DNA from 3 places in the Microcoleus sp. A003_D6 genome. Region 2 is predicted to be linked to each of the others. Evidence: riboswitches for the same ligand, from Rfam matches in the RefSeq annotation. Region 2 holds a riboswitch; each other region holds the start of a gene.
The links. Region 2 has a riboswitch for cobalamin ahead of QUB70_RS28710 (DUF1636 domain-containing protein). Riboswitches for the same ligand answer to the same signal wherever they lie in the genome.

Region 1 (5,784 bases), on a different contig from region 2:
CCTTTAATCTACTCATTTCAGTTTATCTTAAAAATCGTTAATAAACAGGCAAGATGCCTGTTTCACAAAGAATGAACCAGATCGCACTTAACATACTTACCGCAGCGGGACAAAGTTGTAGCCAGTATTTCCTCCTGGTTTAACTTGCACTAAAATCGGCTTACCAGCCCGATCGCCCGTGGGTAAAAACTTCACATCCTCGCTCGATCCTGCTGCCGAAAAACTCGCATTTCTGAGTGCTTGTTGCAATCCTTCCCGCGTATTGCTTTGCCGCAAGCCAGCGATCGCAGCTTGAGTCGCGTCAAAACTCGTTGCTGTTCGCCAATTCACAATGCCTCCCCAACGCTGGCGGGCATTTTCTGGGAAACGGCTACCGGGATTAGTTTCAGGATGCCAGGGAACGGGCAAAACTAAGCCATCAACGCTCTTTTGCCCGTCTTTTAGCGTTTGAAAGGTGTACATTGTAGTGCTGCCGTAGAGTGGCAATTTGCCTTGATTGATGCGAGCCAGAGAGATGGCGCGATCGATGCGATCGACGTGGGGCGCTACCATCAATCCTTGTGCACCTTTGCTGACAGCATCGGCGAGGGCATTGTCGGGATTAAAAGAGGGTAATGAAAAGTCGCAAATAGTGGGAACTAATTTGCCACCAGCAGCAGTAAGAGATGCCACAAATTCATCTTTGAATGATATGTTATCGGGTGCTTGGGAATCATAACAAATGGCAATATTAGTTTTGCCTGCTGTTTTGACTGCATATTCTGCTAATGGAGCGGCCATTACGCTAATAGCGGGAACTGTCCGAAAGATGTAACTGCCAAATCCTGATAGATTATTGGCAAAGCTAGTTGGCGTTACCATTACCAATTTTTCTTGCTGATAGATTGGAGCAGCTTCGAGAGATGCGTTGCTAGCATTGTGTCCAATTACTGCTAGTATACTTGGATCTTTTGTCAATGTCTTTGCAACTTCTCTGACAACTTCTGGACTGTTGTCGTCGTTGACAATTTCTACTTGCAGTTTTGCGCCATTGATGCCACCGCTAGTATTGATTTCATCCTGAGCTTGGGCAACACCTCGGAGGATTTCTTGGGCGACATTGGGGTTACTACCAATGGGGACGCTGACAGCTATTTTTAAGGGAGAACCACTGCTGGCTGTGGCATTATTCAAATAAATAACGGTTTCTGGATCGTTGCGATTTTGTTTCAGCGAAGCCTGAAACTTCTGGATGGCGACTGGATAATCTCCTTTGCCAAAAGCTTCAATACCTGCTTGTTTGTCTGCTGTGGTTTGGGATGTCACCAATATCTGATTTCCTAAACTGATGCGAGTTGCGATCGCTCCGGGTGCGATCGTTCCCGGTGTAGATGTAGATGTAGATGTAGGTGTATTTGAAGTTTGGGCCTTCAATAAACCGGGAAGAAACTTGTATGCGCCAAACCCTATTAAGCCGAGGGCGATAATAAAAACAATGGGCGGGGGGCTGTTTTTTTTGTTAGTATCTTGATACATAATTTTTTTTTCGGTATGTTGATAATGCAATTATTCATTCAACTACTGTTCGCGTCAATTCATATAATTCATTAATTAAGTTCATAAAAGTCATATTTGTAATAGCTGTTGCAGGAAGTGCGATCGACCTTATGCAAATCCGGCCCGCTAAACTAACGAGAATACGAGAATTATCAACAATAGTCCTGGACGCGCGGGTGCTCAGAAACCGGGTTTTTTGCGAGAATACTTCTTTACAGCCCACAGATTCGGTAAAAACCCGGTTTCTTTGCTTGTGATGCGTAAGTCTCCTTGATATTAACCGCCGCCAGCATCGCCACCACCGCCACCGCCACTAATCGTGAATATAATGCAGGACTTACCCACTCCCACCAAAGAAACCGGGTTTTTTACGAAAAGACGCGTTACAGCTAGCAGATTCGGTAAAAAAAACCGGTTTCTGGGCGCCCATTCGTCTAGGACTAACAATAAATTTAGCGTTGAAATACCGCGCTTACCAAAGTTAAAACCGTGCAGCCAAACACAGCTTCAAATGTATATCTTGGCGAAGGTTTATAAGGGTAAGAATGCCAGACGCGCAGTTCTCCATTAAAGCCGCGCGATGCTAAACTCAAGGAAACTTGACGGTAGTTTATCAAAGTTCGCTGAAGCAATTGTCCGATTAAAATGCCTAAACTGCGCATTCCCAGTTTCCAAGTGCGATAGCCGCAGCGCGAGTTTTGGGCTATCCAAAGTTCATCGGCGATCGCCAACAAGCTAAAAATAAACCGATACATTAGTAATAGCAGTTCTGTGACTAACCCTGGACAGCGTAATTGTCTGATAATTTGCAAGACTTCTGTAAATGGAACCGTCAAGAGGATGAAATACATACAGCTTGTCGATGCCAATGTACGGGAAAACAAGAGACTCACTTGATGAATTCCGGTGCGGCTCAGATACAGATAAAAAGTGCCGGTGCTAATGCCCCAACCTTGCCAAATATCCCACTCAATTGCGGGGAGACGATCGCCCGCAACCGCACCCAGCGCCAAAGCAGGCAAACTCGTCAGCAAAAACATCAACGGTAGCGACAGCAACCGCAGATAAAGTTTCCCCGGAATGCCCGCATAGATGACAATCCAGACTGCTAACCAAAGGGCGATCGACAATTGGACGATCGCCCCAGAAACCAGAGACAGAATTAAAAGGGCGATCGCAAAGGATAACTTGTGAGATGGCGGCAACCCGCGCAAACGATTGGTATAAGCCAGACTATCAATCTGATGGTTCATTCCAACGGCGATTTATCATCAGATTTCTGAGATTGCGATCGTCCCTTGTACAGCCCGATCGCATATCCAATCACACCCGCCCCCAGCGCCGCTTGAGTGGCAAATAAGAGACTTTCAATTTCGCCGCTAGCCGGCTCAAAAAAGTGCTTGAACCAAGGTTCATAACCCGGTTGAATCTCGGTAATTGCCTTTTCGGCTTGGTCATCCGAGCCGCCGTATTCACCGCGCACAAAAGCTAGGGGAATGACAGCAAGTACAACAACTGCGATCGCCAACATCCAATTTTGTTTTGAAGTAGCTTGCTGACTGCTTGTGTGTTTTTGACTCATGGCTTATGACTCCTGTCTCAATAATTTCAAAGTTTCCAACTCCGGCTTCCCGTAAGAATGCAGCCAATTCCAGACCAATACTGTCAGCAATCCTTCACTAATCGCCAGCGGTACTTGAGTAATTGCAAAGATACCAGCAAACTTGAGAAACGAAGCCATAAAGCCGCCGCTTGCTGCGGGAAAAGCTAACGCTAATTGAATCGAAGTCACCACATAAGTCAGCAAATCTGCGATCGCCGCCGCACAAAAAATTGCCGCCCGCTGGCTACCAGTTCGCAACAGCAAATGATAGATAAAATACGCAGCAAACGGGCCGACAATCGCCATCGAAAACATATTAGCTCCCAGCGTTGTCAGCCCGCCGTGCGCTAACAGTAACGTTTGAAAAAGCAGCACTAAAGCCCCCAGTACAGCCATCACCGAAGGGCCGAACAAAATCGCACCCAAACCCGTACCCGTCGGGTGAGAACAACTCCCCGTTACCGATGGAATTTTTAAAGCAGAAAGTACAAAAGTAAACGCACCGGCTAAAGCTAGCAGCAGTTTAAGTTCCGGGTGTTCTTTTGTAATGCGAGTAATCGCACGCAACCCAAAGGCAAAAAAAGGCAGCGCCACAATCCACCAAAACGCAGCCCATTGCACCGGCAAAAAACCTTCCGAAATGTGCATAGCTGCGGCGGGCGTTGCCGAGCCCAGGACAATATAACAACTCAAGCCAGCCATCAATCCCAAGCTGACCAATTTCCGATTTCCGGCCTTCATTCTGAACCTCGCAGATGAGACAATATAAACCAACACATCGGCGGGCATCCTGACTCAGAAAGCGACATCACCTTCATTACAGTTGCGGGACAGCGCCGGACTTGCACCGAACTTTCCCCGTTTCCTCTAATGGCTGCTCCCCATTAGAACCGAATCGTTAGCTTAGTATAGTCGATCGCGTAAGTCTCAGCGGATATTTTACAAAAATTATTTCAGATTAAGTAAGTAAGTCAAGATTACCTATCTTCTTCCTTCTATTCCTTTTCTTCCTTCGCGTCCTAGCGCTTACGCGCGGCTTCGCCTAACGCGTATTCGCGGTTCATTAAAATCTCAACCAAACACACAAATACAACCAAACAAATCAAGGTTATAATCTTAGTAAGTTTTGAGGAAAGCCGCAATGTTACAGTACAACTTGCCGAGGAACTTGCCCTCCGCCGATGAACTACCCGACTCGGATGAAACGCCTGTGGATAACGAACTGCAAGAACTAATACCAGGGTTGTTAAAAGCAATATTGCTCATACTTTGGGCCGAACGCATGGACTGGTTTTTTGGGATAGATATGGGTGTGTATCATCATCCTGACGAACCGGCTATTGTCCCCGATGCTTTCTTAAGTTTAGGAGTAGAACGATTTTACGACGAAGAATTGCGCCCCAGTTACGTGCTGTGGGATGAAAATGTCATGCCACTTTTCGTGCTAGAAGTTGTTTCCCCAACTTATCGCAAGGAATACAGCACAAAATTAGACACTTATCAAGCTTTAGGCGTACTTTATTACGTCATTTATTCTTCCCGCCGCCGTCGCAAACCTCATTTGGAAGTACACAAGTTAGTCAATGGAAAGTACGAGTTACAGTCAGGAAATCCAGTTTGGATGCCAGAGATTGGTTTAGGAATTGGTTGTGAAAGGGGAAATTATTCTGGGGTGACAAGGGAGTGGTTGTATTGGTATGATGCCGATGGAAAACGTTATCTGACTCCTGAAGAAAAGGTGAAAGAATCAGCGCAACTCGCCCAACAGGAATCCCAGCGCGCCCAACAGGAATCCCAGCGCGCCCAACAGGAAGCCCAGCGCGCCCAACAGGAATCCCAGCGCGCCCAACAGGAATCCCAGCGCGCCCAACAGGAATCCCAGCGCGCCCAACAGGAATCCCAGCGTGCCGATCGACTAGCTGAACGTTCCGAACAATTAGCTCAGCGATTGCGGGAGTTGGGGATAGATCCTGATAATCTGAGCTGATTGCAGTCAAGAGTGCAAGACTGACGCACTCTTGACGTTCAGGAACCTGGTTTTTCAACGCCCGATCGATCGCCCTCAACGAAGGATTTCCGGCAAAAACCCCGGTTGCTGCATCCAAGAATGTGTGAATATTTATCGCAAAAATCAGGAAAGATGGAGATAGATTTGGAAAAAACAGAGAGTTTGACGGCAAACATTGAGATCCAGCTCGAAAAAATGACGGGAGAGGTTATTAAATAATGGTCACGGATCTGCGTTTTTACGATGTCATCGGATTTGGTGACGAAGTTCCTGGAGTTCTAGCTGTTATCTCAGCGGCCAGAGAATACCGCCGCCTGACAAAACGTTATCCGCGAGTTCTGCTGATGTCTAAAGGAAACTTGCAAGAAGGAATTGGCGGGCATTTGGTAAGAGGCGGTCTTGCTTATTTAGATAGAAGTCAGATCGGTCAAGAACTTCAACAATCTTTAAAATTAGATACCTTTGGTTCACCGGCGGCAATCTATAAAGAGTTCCTGCAAAAATCCGGTGTCAGTGCGATCGCGCTTGACCCCCGCAAAGCCAGTGCAGCGCTGAAAGAAATGCTGTCACAAGCAGGGGTCGATCTCCTCAGCAAAGTAGAAATTCAATCAGTAAATAAAGAACGCCAAAGAATTGC
Region 2 (5,784 bases):
AATCAAGCTGACAGGGCGTGAAAACCACAGAAACACACACTCTTGCTCAAATTAATCATCAAAAAACCAAATATTTCAAGTCCTCTGTTAATTTTAGCAGTCTCTAACTGGGAATATCCGGCCAACCTGAGCAATCAGGAAGCTTTGAGCATCCGAGCTAGGCTAAACATAAACCGCTAAGTTTGACTTGCTGATTTCTTTTTGTTTTTAGAAGCGGTGGAGGAGACCAGCTTTTGCTGAAGTTCCTCCTCGATCGATTCGTTTTTTTTCTCGACTTGCTATTGACAAAATCCCCAAAATGTGAGATATATCTCATATCTTGCACCGCAGTGAGTTGGAGAATATTTAATGGCAATTTCAGAAATTACAGAAAAGCTTTTGGCTGCTAAAAAAGCTCAGGGAATTAGTTTTGCAGATTTAGAAAAACTTTTGGGTCGCGACGAAGTTTGGATTGCTGCGGTTATTTACCGCCAAGCTACCGCATCGGTCGATGAAGCCGAGAAAATTGGATTGGCTTTGGGATTGGATAGCGAGACGGTTGCGGTTCTCTGTGAACCTCCGTTAAAAGGTTCTTTGGAGCCTGCCGTTCCAGTTGACCCTCTGATTTATCGGTTCTATGAAATTATGCAGGTTTACGGGATGCCGCTCAAAGCAGTGATACACGAAAAATTTGGTGACGGGATTATGAGCGCGGTAGACTTTACTTTGGATGTCGAGAAAGAAGCAGACCCAAAAGGCGATCGAGTGAAAATAATTATGTCGGGGAAATTTTTGGCATACAAAAAATGGTAAGCCAGTGCGGCTTTACTTTCAAGTAAAAATTAAAAATGAAAAATTTGGTCTAATGACTAATGACTAATGACTAATGACTAAGGCCTCAAAAGTGTTAAGTTAGAAACAGAGATCGCGAAGCTTGACTCCGCCAAAAAACGGAGACAAGCCCCCGACTTAAGTCGTGCAGATCCCCAAATTTTAGACCCTAGTTCAGCTCCAAAATTCATCTGTGGAGTAAATCTAAAATCTAAAATCTAAAATCTAAAATCGACTGACTGGCTTGGGTGTCCGATCGGGAAACCTTTCTAGGGCAAGGCTAAGATCGATCGCGCGGCAACTTCCCCAGTCAAAGAAAGCAACCGCAACCGTAAAGTAAGAGGCAAATATGTCAAAATATGACTCCCATCTCAGATGCTCCTTTTGCGGCAAGTCGCAGGAGTACGTCCGCAAGTTAATAGCTGGGCCCGGCGTCTACATTTGCGATGAATGCGTGGAACTCTGCAATGAAATTTTAGAGGAGGAGTTCTTTGACTCCAGCAAAGCAATTGGTCAACAGATTCCCCAGTCAGAGGTGCGAGAGTCTCAGGGACAAGGAACGCGGCGGCCAGGTCGATCGAACAAATCGAAAATCGTATTAGCTCAAATTCCCAAACCCACAGACATTAAACACCATTTAGACAACCACGTCATCGGCCAGCATTCAGCAAAAAAAGTCCTTTCTGTAGCAGTTTACAACCACTACAAGCGCTTGAGCGCAGACCAAGCTAAAGACAGCGGCAAGTCTTCCCCTGACAGCGATGTAGAACTGCAAAAATCCAACATCATGCTAGTCGGCCCGACAGGTTGCGGCAAAACTTTGTTAGCCCAAAGTTTGGCGCAAATGCTCGAAGTCCCGTTTGCGGTAGCCGATGCGACGACGCTGACAGAAGCTGGATATGTCGGCGACGATGTAGAAAATATCTTGCTGCGACTTTTGCAAATGTCGGATTTTGATGTCGAATCGGCGCAGCGCGGGATTATTTATATTGATGAAATTGACAAGATTGCTCGCAAAAGCGAAAACACTTCGATCACCAGGGATGTATCGGGAGAAGGAGTGCAGCAAGCGCTGCTAAAAATGTTGGAAGGAACGGTGGTTAACGTGCCCCCGCAAGGCGGCCGCAAACATCCTTACCAAGATTTTATTCAAGTTGACACTAGCAAGATTCTATTTATTTGCGGCGGTGCTTTTGTCGGTTTGGAAAAAATAGTTGAACAGCGTTTGGGTAAAAAATCTTTGGGCTTTATTCAGCCAGCAGAAAGCGACAGCAACTCGACTTTGCCGGCGAAAGACAAGCGGGCTGCTGATATTTTGCAGCAGGTACAGCCCGACGATTTAGTGAAGTTTGGTTTGATTCCTGAGTTTGTGGGGCGGATACCTGTGGTGACGGTGATTTCGCCGCTGGATGAAGCAGCTTTGATGCAGATATTGACTGAACCCCGGAATGCGCTGGTGAAGCAGTATCAAAAGCTGTTGAACATGGACAGCGTGGAGTTGGAATTTGAGCCGGATGCGCTGCGGGCGATCGCCCAGGAAGCCTATCGACGCAAAACCGGCGCGAGAGCTCTTCGCAGCATTTTAGAGGAGTTAATGCTGGATGTGATGTACGAGTTGCCTTCTCGCAAGGATGTGGCTCACTGTATGATTACTAAGGAAATGGTGGAGAAGCGATCGACTGCCGAATTGCTGTGGCATCCCGCTTGGCACAAACAGCACGAAACAGCTTAATTTATAGTTTGTAGGGTGTGTGCAGCGCACCCTACAAACTACTAAACCAGCGCCCCGATTTATCCCTGGGATCGCTTTCTCCAATCTGAAATCTAAATTCGATTGGTGGCAAGTGCGGTACGATCTGAGATGTTGCACCATTGTCAGCAACAGGCTTTCCGGCCTGTTTCACAAAAGATAAATTTTCTCGCTTCACAGGCCCGAAAGCCTGTTCAGAAAAGGCTAATTGAGAATGGTGCAACATAATGAGGTATGATGTGAATTCGCGATCGGTTCTAGCGGGGAGCAGCCGCCAGAGGAAACGGGGAAAGTTCGGTGCAAGTCCGGCGCTGTCCCGCAACTGTAATGAAACCCTTGTGGTTTCTCAAGTCAGAATGCCCGCCGATATCTAACTCACTTTTGAACGCATCTGCGAGGTACGGATGATGGATGGAATTAATGCGGCTGTACGCACAAAGCACAGTCTGTTTGTTTGCACTGCTTGCGCGAGTGTTTGGAAAGACGGCAAGCGCGAAGGCAAAAGCGGCGGCCAACAATTTATGGAAGATTTATCGAAACTCGCTAAAGATTGGGAGTTTTCTGATAAATTTGAGATTCAAGAAGTTGAGTGCATGAGTGCTTGCAGTCACTCTTGTGCGGTGTCTTTTGCTGCTGTGGGAAAGTACACTTATTTGTTTGGTGATTTACCTGTAAATGAGCCGGAAAGCGTCGAGGCTGTACTGGAATGCGCGGGTCAATACTATGCTAAACCGGACGGTTTGTTGCCTTGGTCTGAGCGTCCTCAAGCTCTGAAAAAAGGCATTTTGGCTAAGATTCCGCCGCTGGGGAATTAGAGATAAGATGAGGCGATAAATTTTCGCTTTTACTCAAAGTCTAGATCCCCCTAAATCCCCCTTAAGAAGGGGGACTTTGAGTATTTCGAGTTTCTTCCTGTTTAAAACAGACTTTGAACCCTCTTGTCCCCCCTTCTTAAGGGGGGTTAGGGGGGATCTGAACCATAATTCTCAACCTGACAATAATTTAATGCACAAGATTCCTGTTACAGTTATCACTGGTTTTCTCGGTAGCGGCAAAACTACCTTAATTCGTCACTTATTGCAAAACAATCAAGGCCGCCGCATTGCTGTTCTGGTTAATGAATTTGGCGAAATTGGTATCGACGGAGAACTGCTGCGCGATTGCCAAGTTTGCGACGACGATGATGATGATGATAAAAATGTCACTAGCAATATTGTAGAACTCACAAATGGTTGTCTTTGCTGCACTGTTCAAGAGGAATTTTTGCCGACTATGCAAGAATTGTTGAAGCGCCGAGAACAAATTGATTGTATCTTGATTGAGACTTCGGGCCTGGCACTTCCTAAACCTTTGATTCAAGCTTTTCGCTGGCCGGAAATTCGCACGGGCGCTACTGTGGACGGTGTGGTTGCTGTTGTCGATTGCGAAGCTATTGCTAGCGGTTCTTTTGTGGGCGATATTGATGCTTTGATGGCACAGCGGCAGGCTGATTCTAGTTTGGATCACGAAACTCCGATCGAGGAATTGTTTGAAGACCAGTTGGGCTGTGCTGATATGGTACTTTTAACGAAGGTCGATCGCGTGGATGCGGAAACTCAACAGAAAGTTCAAACCTGGTTGCAGCAAGAGTTGCGCCCTAGTGTGAAAATTGTTCCGTCTAAGAGTGGCGAAATTAACCCTGATGTGCTGTTGGGATTTAATGCGGCGGTTGAGGATGATTTGGAGTCGCGCCCCAGTCACCACGACACGGAGGAGGAACACGAGCACGATGATGATATTAACTCGACTTTCTTTATTGCCGATCGCGAATTTGAACCTGAAGCTTTGGTGAAAAAACTGCAATCCTTGATGCAGCAGGAGGAAATCTATCGGATTAAAGGGTTTGTGGCTGTTCCCAAGAAACCGATGAGGATGGTGTTGCAAGGCGTGGGTTCGCGGATCGAACATTTTTACGATCGCCCTTGGCAACCTTCGGAGATCCGGCAAACCAAATTAGTGTTTATCGGTCGGGAACTCGACTCTGCTAAAATACAGTCATTCTTGTAGTTGAATCCGGGCGATCGCTTTTGTCATCAAGGGCGATCGATCTTCAGTCATTCTGCACTCGATACTGTTTCTAGCGTCAAAATGCCGATCGGTTTATTAACAACTAGCTGCATCCTGTCTAACCATTGGGAACCGATTAAAATCTCCGGGAGATCCTCTCCAACATGGACGGGAACGATCAACTCTTGACCGTCAATAATTACTCGACCTTCATAGAGGTCAAATAAAGCATCTCCCCGCGCTGTAGCTAGCTTGAATTTAGACTGAACTAACGGCCAATCCAAAGCCTCCATATCTTGAAAATTAATTGCCAGATAGCCTGCGGTAAAACCTGTATCTAGCATTACTTCCACTGGAAAAATCTCGCCATTAGATGCAATCAATTCAATCTCAAAAAACAATTCTCCGTTTTCCCCAAACCAACCTGATATCATATTCTGCCACAGGTTCCTGTTTCATTGAGGCGAAAGGTTGCTAGCATCACATTTTTATCGCCGTACTGTTCCTTAATTTTTTGAACAATACCTAAAAGTGTAGGGTCAAGCAAATACTCTTCGCTGTCCGGTTCGATCGCAATAAACCAATTGTAATACTCATCGATCAGTTCCGGGCGAATTCGCTCAAATATTGCTTGACCGCGTAAACGGAGTTTAGTTTTTTCTGCTTTGCGCCTTGCTAATTCTTCCGGTGGTGTAATCCGTTCGGGAGAAATTCTACCACGCAGCGCTTTTCGCTTTTCTGATAGTTGAGTCATGGTGTTTATTAGATTAAATGTATAGATTGATTTATGATAGCCCAACAACTATTATTTTTTCTATTTTTGGTAAAATCCGCCCTTAAAGTCCCCAATGAACAATTTATTAATATTTTGTAATATTAGACCTCTTGCAAAAATAACTAGGACGGGCAAGATGCCCATCCCACAATTTTTTTTTCTTGTGGAATGGGCATCTTGCCCGTTCCAGAATTTGATTAAAAGGATTTTTGCAAGAGGTCTATTCTTGCTACTAGCAGCAGGTCTGGTGTAGAATAGCGATAATGGTTATCATTGTACAAAAATCGAGGTCAAGTATGGTGACTGCTGGGGCGATCGAATCAGTTCCTGTTACCGTTCTCACAGGCTATCTGGGTGCAGGCAAAACTACGCTACTGAACCGCATTTTAACACAGGAACACGG
Region 3 (5,784 bases), on a different contig from region 2:
CGAGGGCGGCCGTGTGGCCGGAGGCGGATTATATTGTGTCGAATCCGCCGTTTATTGGAAAGCTCAAGATGCTTGACAGGCTTGGGGAAGGTTATGCCAAAGCACTACGTAAAGCTTATAAAAATCAGGTTCCTGATAGCTGCGATTTCGTTATGTACTGGTGGTACAAAGCTGCAAAACTGGCTGCTCATAGTAATATTAGTAAGTTTGGCTTTGTTACCACAAATAGCATCACTCAGACTTTTAATCGTCGTATTGTTCAAGAGGCTATAACTGATACTCACCCTATTTATCTAACGTTTGCCATCCCCGATCACCCCTGGGTAAACAGTGAAAATTGTGCAGCAGTCAGAATTGCTATAACTGCTGGTGCTGCTGGAAAAGCGAGCGGAAAAATTGAATCAGTTATTGAAGAAATAGAAGATCAAGACAGTGAAGATGTCAAAGTAGTAATTTCCCGAAAAATCGGCTTTCTCCAAAGTGATCTGAGTGTGGGCGCTAACGTTGTTGGCGTACAACCTCTTAAAGCTAATTCAAAGTTAGCAGGTATAGGTGTCATGCTGGGGAACGATGGTTTTATTGTTGAACCTGATATTGATTTTCCTGATGAAGCATTTGTTATTAAACGGCTAACCAATGGTAGTGATATTTTGAAGAAGAGCAGAAATATAAAAGTCATTGATTTTTATGGAATGACCATAAATGAGGCACAAATTACAGCTCCTAAAGCTTTTCAGCAAGTTCTAGTGAAGGTAAAACCTGAGCGTGAATTGAATAATAGAGAATCACGGAGAAAGAATTGGTGGTTATTCGCAGAAACTATGCCTAAAACCCGTGATTCTCTCAGCGGAATTAAACGATATATTCCTGTAGTATTAACCGCAAAATATCGCGTTTTCACATTCTTAGATCCAAGCGTTATACCTGACGTTAGTATTGTTGCAATCGCCCTTGACGACGCTTATTTCTTGGGAGTTCTTTCTAGTCGAATTCATGTTACTTGGTCGCTGGCAGCAGGGGGAAGATTGGGCATTGGGAACGATCCACGTTACAACAAAACTACTTGCTTCGACCCCTTCCCATTCCCCGACGCAACTGATACTCAAAAACAAACCATCCGAGAACTCGGAGAACGCCTCGACAGCCACCGCAAACGAGTCCAAACCGCTAACCCGGAAGTCACCATCACCGGGATGTACAACCTCCTCGAACAACTCCGCAAAGGCGAACCCCTCAACGACAAAGAGAAAGCCTTCAACCAAAAAGCCCTAGTCTCCACCCTCAAACAAATCCACGACGAACTCGATCGCGCCGTATTTGCCGCCTATGGTTGGGAAACCACCCTCACCGAAGACCAAATCCTCGAAAACCTCGTCACCCTCAACGCGCAACGCGCCGAAGAAGAACGCAACGGACACATTCGCTGGCTGCGTCCCGACTACCAATCTCCCGGCGAAACCTACGTACAACCAACTCTCGAAGGTATCACCACCGAAACCGAAACCGCGATTGTTCCCGCAGAACAACAACCCTTTCCCAAAACCCTCAAAGAGCAACTTTCCGCCATCCGCGACTTGTTTCGCACCCAAAGCGGCGAATGGACAGCTACCCAAGTCACCTCCCATTTCAAAGCAGCAAATCGCAAACAAAAAGTCATTTTCGACTGTTTGGAAAGCTTGGAAGATTTAGGGATTTTGCTCAGTCACGATGAAGGTGGCGTGACTTTTTGGCACCTGGCAGAAGTTGGAAATGCTGGGTAATACCATTCTTTAAAATTCTTACAACATGATTCGTAGGGTGTGTCGCCATCGACAATCTCTCGCATAAAGACCAACAACCTCATAGCGACGCACCTTAGATAATTGATAAAAACTATTGCTTGCTACAAAACAAGTTTGGTTTTTTTTCCTCAACTATTCTGTAAGGTGCGTCGATACGCATACTGAATTTATGCCATCTGTAAATACTCCAATACCAGCAACCGCAAATAGTCTAGCATTCGGATATAAGACCGCATTTGAAGATAGCCCGATCGCGTTTCAGCATAAAATTCAGCAATCGCAGAACGATCGAACACCCTAAGCTGATGTAAATTTGCGATCGCTTCCTCGCGATTATCAACTCCTGCGCCAGCCTCAATTTGACTCGCATAACCGCGAATGCTAACTGTCACTAACTCAAGCTCCTCCAAAAACGAAAACTCTTCCTCGGTACCAAGATAGCTATGAGCTATCTCTTTGCGCTCTGATTTAGTTTTTTCATCCTCAACATTCAACTGTGTCAAAAGCTGCACAATAATATCCTGCTGAATCGTTAACTTGTTTTGAACTTGTGCCATAGTTCTATTCCTCATTAATGCCATAAGTCACTATTTTCTCAACACCATACTGGTCAGATCGCACAATTAAAAACTCATTGCCCTTTCGATAAACAGCGGCTCCATCCTGCCGATATCCCGTCCGAGGAACTCTCACAGCACCTCTGGTGTTGAAGTTGTGTGCTTTACGCAGATATTTGAGTGGATCAAATCCTTTTCTTTGTGAATGGTCTAACACACTCTGGGCAACAGTTCGATAAGTTCCTCTATCCCATTCAGAAAGATATTGCTGTAATTCAATAACTTCAGTGTTGGAATAGTCTTCAAACAGTCGAGACAAATAAGTATCTACAGATGATTCGTCTGGCATTCTCACTATAATTTTAGAGGATATTATTTATCATAGCTTTTAGCAAAGAGATCGATCGCCTTTTACCCCTTAACTACCACCCACTGAGTAATCGGTGCTAGCGGTTTCCAACCGATATAAGAACCGATCGCACCAACCCGCTGAATCCCAATTCTAATCAATTCGCCGCCGTGCAAAGAATGCCATTGCAGCACCGTAAGTTCGCTTTCAACAGTCACCGCATTTACCACCAAACGGCCACCTTCACCTAAAGCATTCCAACAAGTTTCTAACAAAGCCTCTGCGGTGACACCGCCGCCAATGAAAATAGCATCCGGTGGCGGCAAATTTGCCAAAGCAGCCGGTGCGTCTCCCGCCACGATTTTGAGTTCGGGAACACCAAAATTAGAGGCATTTTCAGCAATGTATTCCAGTCTAGTTGGATGGCGTTCGATCGCGATCGCCCGACAACTCCGATGACTCCGCATCCACTCAATCGCGATCGAGCCACAGCCAGCGCCCACATCCCACAGCAACTCCCCCGGAATCGGCGCTAATGAAGACAGCGTAACGGCTCGAACCTCCCGTTTAGTCAACTGTCCGTCGTGGCGATATGCAGCATCCGGTAAACCCGAAGTGCGGGGGAGGATAAGAGTTTCGCGATCGGCTGTAACTGCAATGGCGATCGCATTCAAATCCGCCAAATCCGCCATATTCCAAGCTGCTGCAACCCCCTCAATCCGCCGTTCCGCCTCCGACCCCATCCGCTCGAACACGGTCATCAAACTGCTGCCAAACCCCCGCTGTGTCAACAAATTGGCAACCTTTGCGGGTGTATGTCGATCGGCACTCAACACCAGCAAGCGTGCACCGGGATAGAAAGCAAGGGCGATCGAGGCGATCGGGCGATTGGTTAAACTGAAAGTCTCAACTTGGTCTAGTGACCAACCCAAACGGGCGCAAGCAAGACTAAAAGCCGATGCTGCGGGAATTACAGTCATTTCCGAAATGGGAATTTTGCGCGACAGTGTTACCCCAATTCCGTGACACATCGGATCGCCGCTTGCGATCACGCAAACAGATTCTGGACGCCTGCTGATGATGTCGTCAATGGTTTTTTGCAGGGGTGAAGCCCAAACTAATTTTTCGCGGGTGTCGTCGGTTGGTAGCATTGCGAGGTGGCGCGCGCCCCCGACAACGATTTTAGATCGATCGAGTAACGATCGGGCGATCGGATTCAATCCCGAAAGTCCATCCTCGCCAATTCCCACTACCGAAAGCCATTTGTGCATTGCGCCAAGGTAATTATGATTTATCAATTTTCAAGAATAATATGGGATGACATTTACAGTATTTTTTGATCGAGAGGTCAACCGCAGATGTTAGGCTGATAAACACGGATTAACGCAGATTAACAATTTTAAAAAAAATCTATTGTGGCTATGCTAGGGAACTGCAATTGCACTGTTTTTAGGATTAATGAATCTGGGCTAGTGAGTCATTATTTTAACTCACTACGGGATGCAGTTTAACCAGAGCAATTGGGTTTTTTAGCGAATCTGCGGCCTGCAACCTTTATATTTTTGTAAAAAAGTCTGTTTCTCGCTATTCCTCTGAGATTAAACAAAATTAGCGGGCATTTGTTAAGAAAGTTAAGAATTTTTGCTGCGGGCGATCGACTTGTGATACATTTCTTAAACCTGAAAGCGGGAAAGTCCGGTGCAATTCCGGCGCTGTGCCGCAACTGTGAAAGTCAGAATGCCGATTTCGGGGCGCGTTTTGCGCGTTTACTTGTAGGTTCCCTGCGTCGCACGGGGAAGGAGATTATTTGTTGCTTTTGACTGATTTACCGACTTGTCCGGGCCTATTCTCCGGTTCCCGCGCCCGCGACGGAATATTATCGAGGATGCGGATTCCGGGGGGAATTTTAAGCGTACAGCAATGTTGGACGATCGCCGATTTGGTCGATCGCTACAGTACCGGCTGTTTGCAAATCACAAATCGGGCAAATTTGCAAATCCGAAAATTGCACTCGGAAATTCCCCCAGAAATTTGGCAAGATTTGCAGGAATTGGGATTAGCGTCTCGCCGCGTTGAAGTTGACCCGATTCGCAATATGATGGCAAGTCCGACAGCAGGAATCGATCGCCAGCAGTTACTCGATACTCGCCCGCTAGTCAAAGCTTGGGATGATTACCTGCAAAAACATCCTGAGTTATCGGAACTTTCGGCTAAGTTCAGCATTGGCTTTGACGGCGGCGAAGCGGTTTCGATCCGCGATTTACGGAACGATATTTTATTAGTACCAGAAAGCCTACCGAAGAATTTTGAAATTGTTTTTCGCCTGTATTTCAACAGCAATACAGGAATTATTATCGAACAATCGCAAACTATTTCAGTATTAGCATCCCTCGCTAATATCTATCTGGAATACACCAAAAATCGGCCGCGAATTGAGGGCAAAAAACCGCGCTTGCGGCACCTGCTAGCCGATTGGGGCGTTGAAAGTTATCTCGAAAAAGTAGAGACAAAATTGCCGTTTCCCTTGAGGCGAAGCGCGATCGAACTTTCAGAAAGGGCGATCGAACCCAACGCCAATCTCGGCATCCACCGTCAGCGACAGTCGGATTTCTCCTACATCGGCATTGCTCTGCCCCTAGGCAAGCTAGAATCAAAACAAATGCGGAATTTGGCAAATTTAGCCCAAAATCTCGCCAATGGCACTCTGAGGCTTACGCCGTGGCAAAATCTGCTGATTTCCGACATCCCCAACTCCCAAGTTTCTCAGGTCAAACAGCAAATCGCTGATTTAGGATTGCACTCATCCGCAACTAACCTAGATTCCTGCTTAGTTGCTTGCGCCGGTAGCAGCGGCTGCGCGTCAGCGGCGACAGATACTCAAAGTCACGCCCTAGCAATGGCGAGGGATTTAGCGCAAAAACTGACGATCGACCGATCGATAAACATACATTTCAGCGGCTGCGAAAAATCCTGCGCCCAACACCAGCCAATTGACATCACCCTAATAGGAATTCAGATACAGCAGGGAAACGAGACGATCGCAGGTTACAACATTTATGTAGGTAAAAAAGACTTGCCCTTTGGACGGCAAATCTTC

Region 1: it holds a riboswitch for cobalamin, as region 2 does, so the genes downstream of both, QUB70_RS13435 (energy-coupling factor ABC transporter permease) here and QUB70_RS28710 (DUF1636 domain-containing protein) in region 2, are expected to answer to the same signal.
Region 3: it holds a riboswitch for cobalamin, as region 2 does, so the genes downstream of both, cobG (precorrin-3B synthase) here and QUB70_RS28710 (DUF1636 domain-containing protein) in region 2, are expected to answer to the same signal.

What each region holds. Positions count from the first base shown of each region.
Region 1 covers NZ_JAUBWA010000041.1:8,949-14,732, reverse strand. Annotated here, with positions in the region: gene QUB70_RS13450 (ABC transporter substrate-binding protein) at 97-1,515, opposite strand; gene cbiQ (cobalt ECF transporter T component CbiQ) at 1,989-2,789, opposite strand; gene QUB70_RS13440 (energy-coupling factor ABC transporter substrate-binding protein) at 2,786-3,118, opposite strand; gene QUB70_RS13435 (energy-coupling factor ABC transporter permease) at 3,122-3,880, opposite strand; cobalamin riboswitch at 3,903-4,049, opposite strand; gene QUB70_RS13430 (Uma2 family endonuclease) at 4,281-5,126, shown strand; gene QUB70_RS13425 (FAD-dependent oxidoreductase) at 5,366-5,784, shown strand, end outside.
Region 2 covers NZ_JAUBWA010000159.1:4,337-10,120, forward strand. Annotated here, with positions in the region: gene cynS (cyanase) at 349-792, shown strand; gene clpX (ATP-dependent protease ATP-binding subunit ClpX) at 1,160-2,542, shown strand; gene QUB70_RS28705 (hypothetical protein) at 2,574-2,786, opposite strand; cobalamin riboswitch at 2,796-2,942, shown strand; gene QUB70_RS28710 (DUF1636 domain-containing protein) at 2,965-3,375, shown strand; gene cobW (cobalamin biosynthesis protein CobW) at 3,566-4,606, shown strand; gene QUB70_RS28720 (aspartyl protease) at 4,654-5,040, opposite strand; gene QUB70_RS28725 (hypothetical protein) at 5,037-5,360, opposite strand; partial or broken gene QUB70_RS28730 (CobW family GTP-binding protein) at 5,678-5,784, shown strand, end outside.
Region 3 covers NZ_JAUBWA010000062.1:1,863-7,646, reverse strand. Annotated here, with positions in the region: gene QUB70_RS17995 (class I SAM-dependent DNA methyltransferase) at 1-1,760, shown strand, start outside; gene QUB70_RS17990 (hypothetical protein) at 1,949-2,338, opposite strand; gene QUB70_RS17985 (hypothetical protein) at 2,343-2,687, opposite strand; gene cbiE (precorrin-6y C5,15-methyltransferase (decarboxylating) subunit CbiE) at 2,750-3,958, opposite strand; adenosylcobalamin-variant (AdoCbl-variant) riboswitch at 4,359-4,438, shown strand; gene cobG (precorrin-3B synthase) at 4,495-5,784, shown strand, end outside.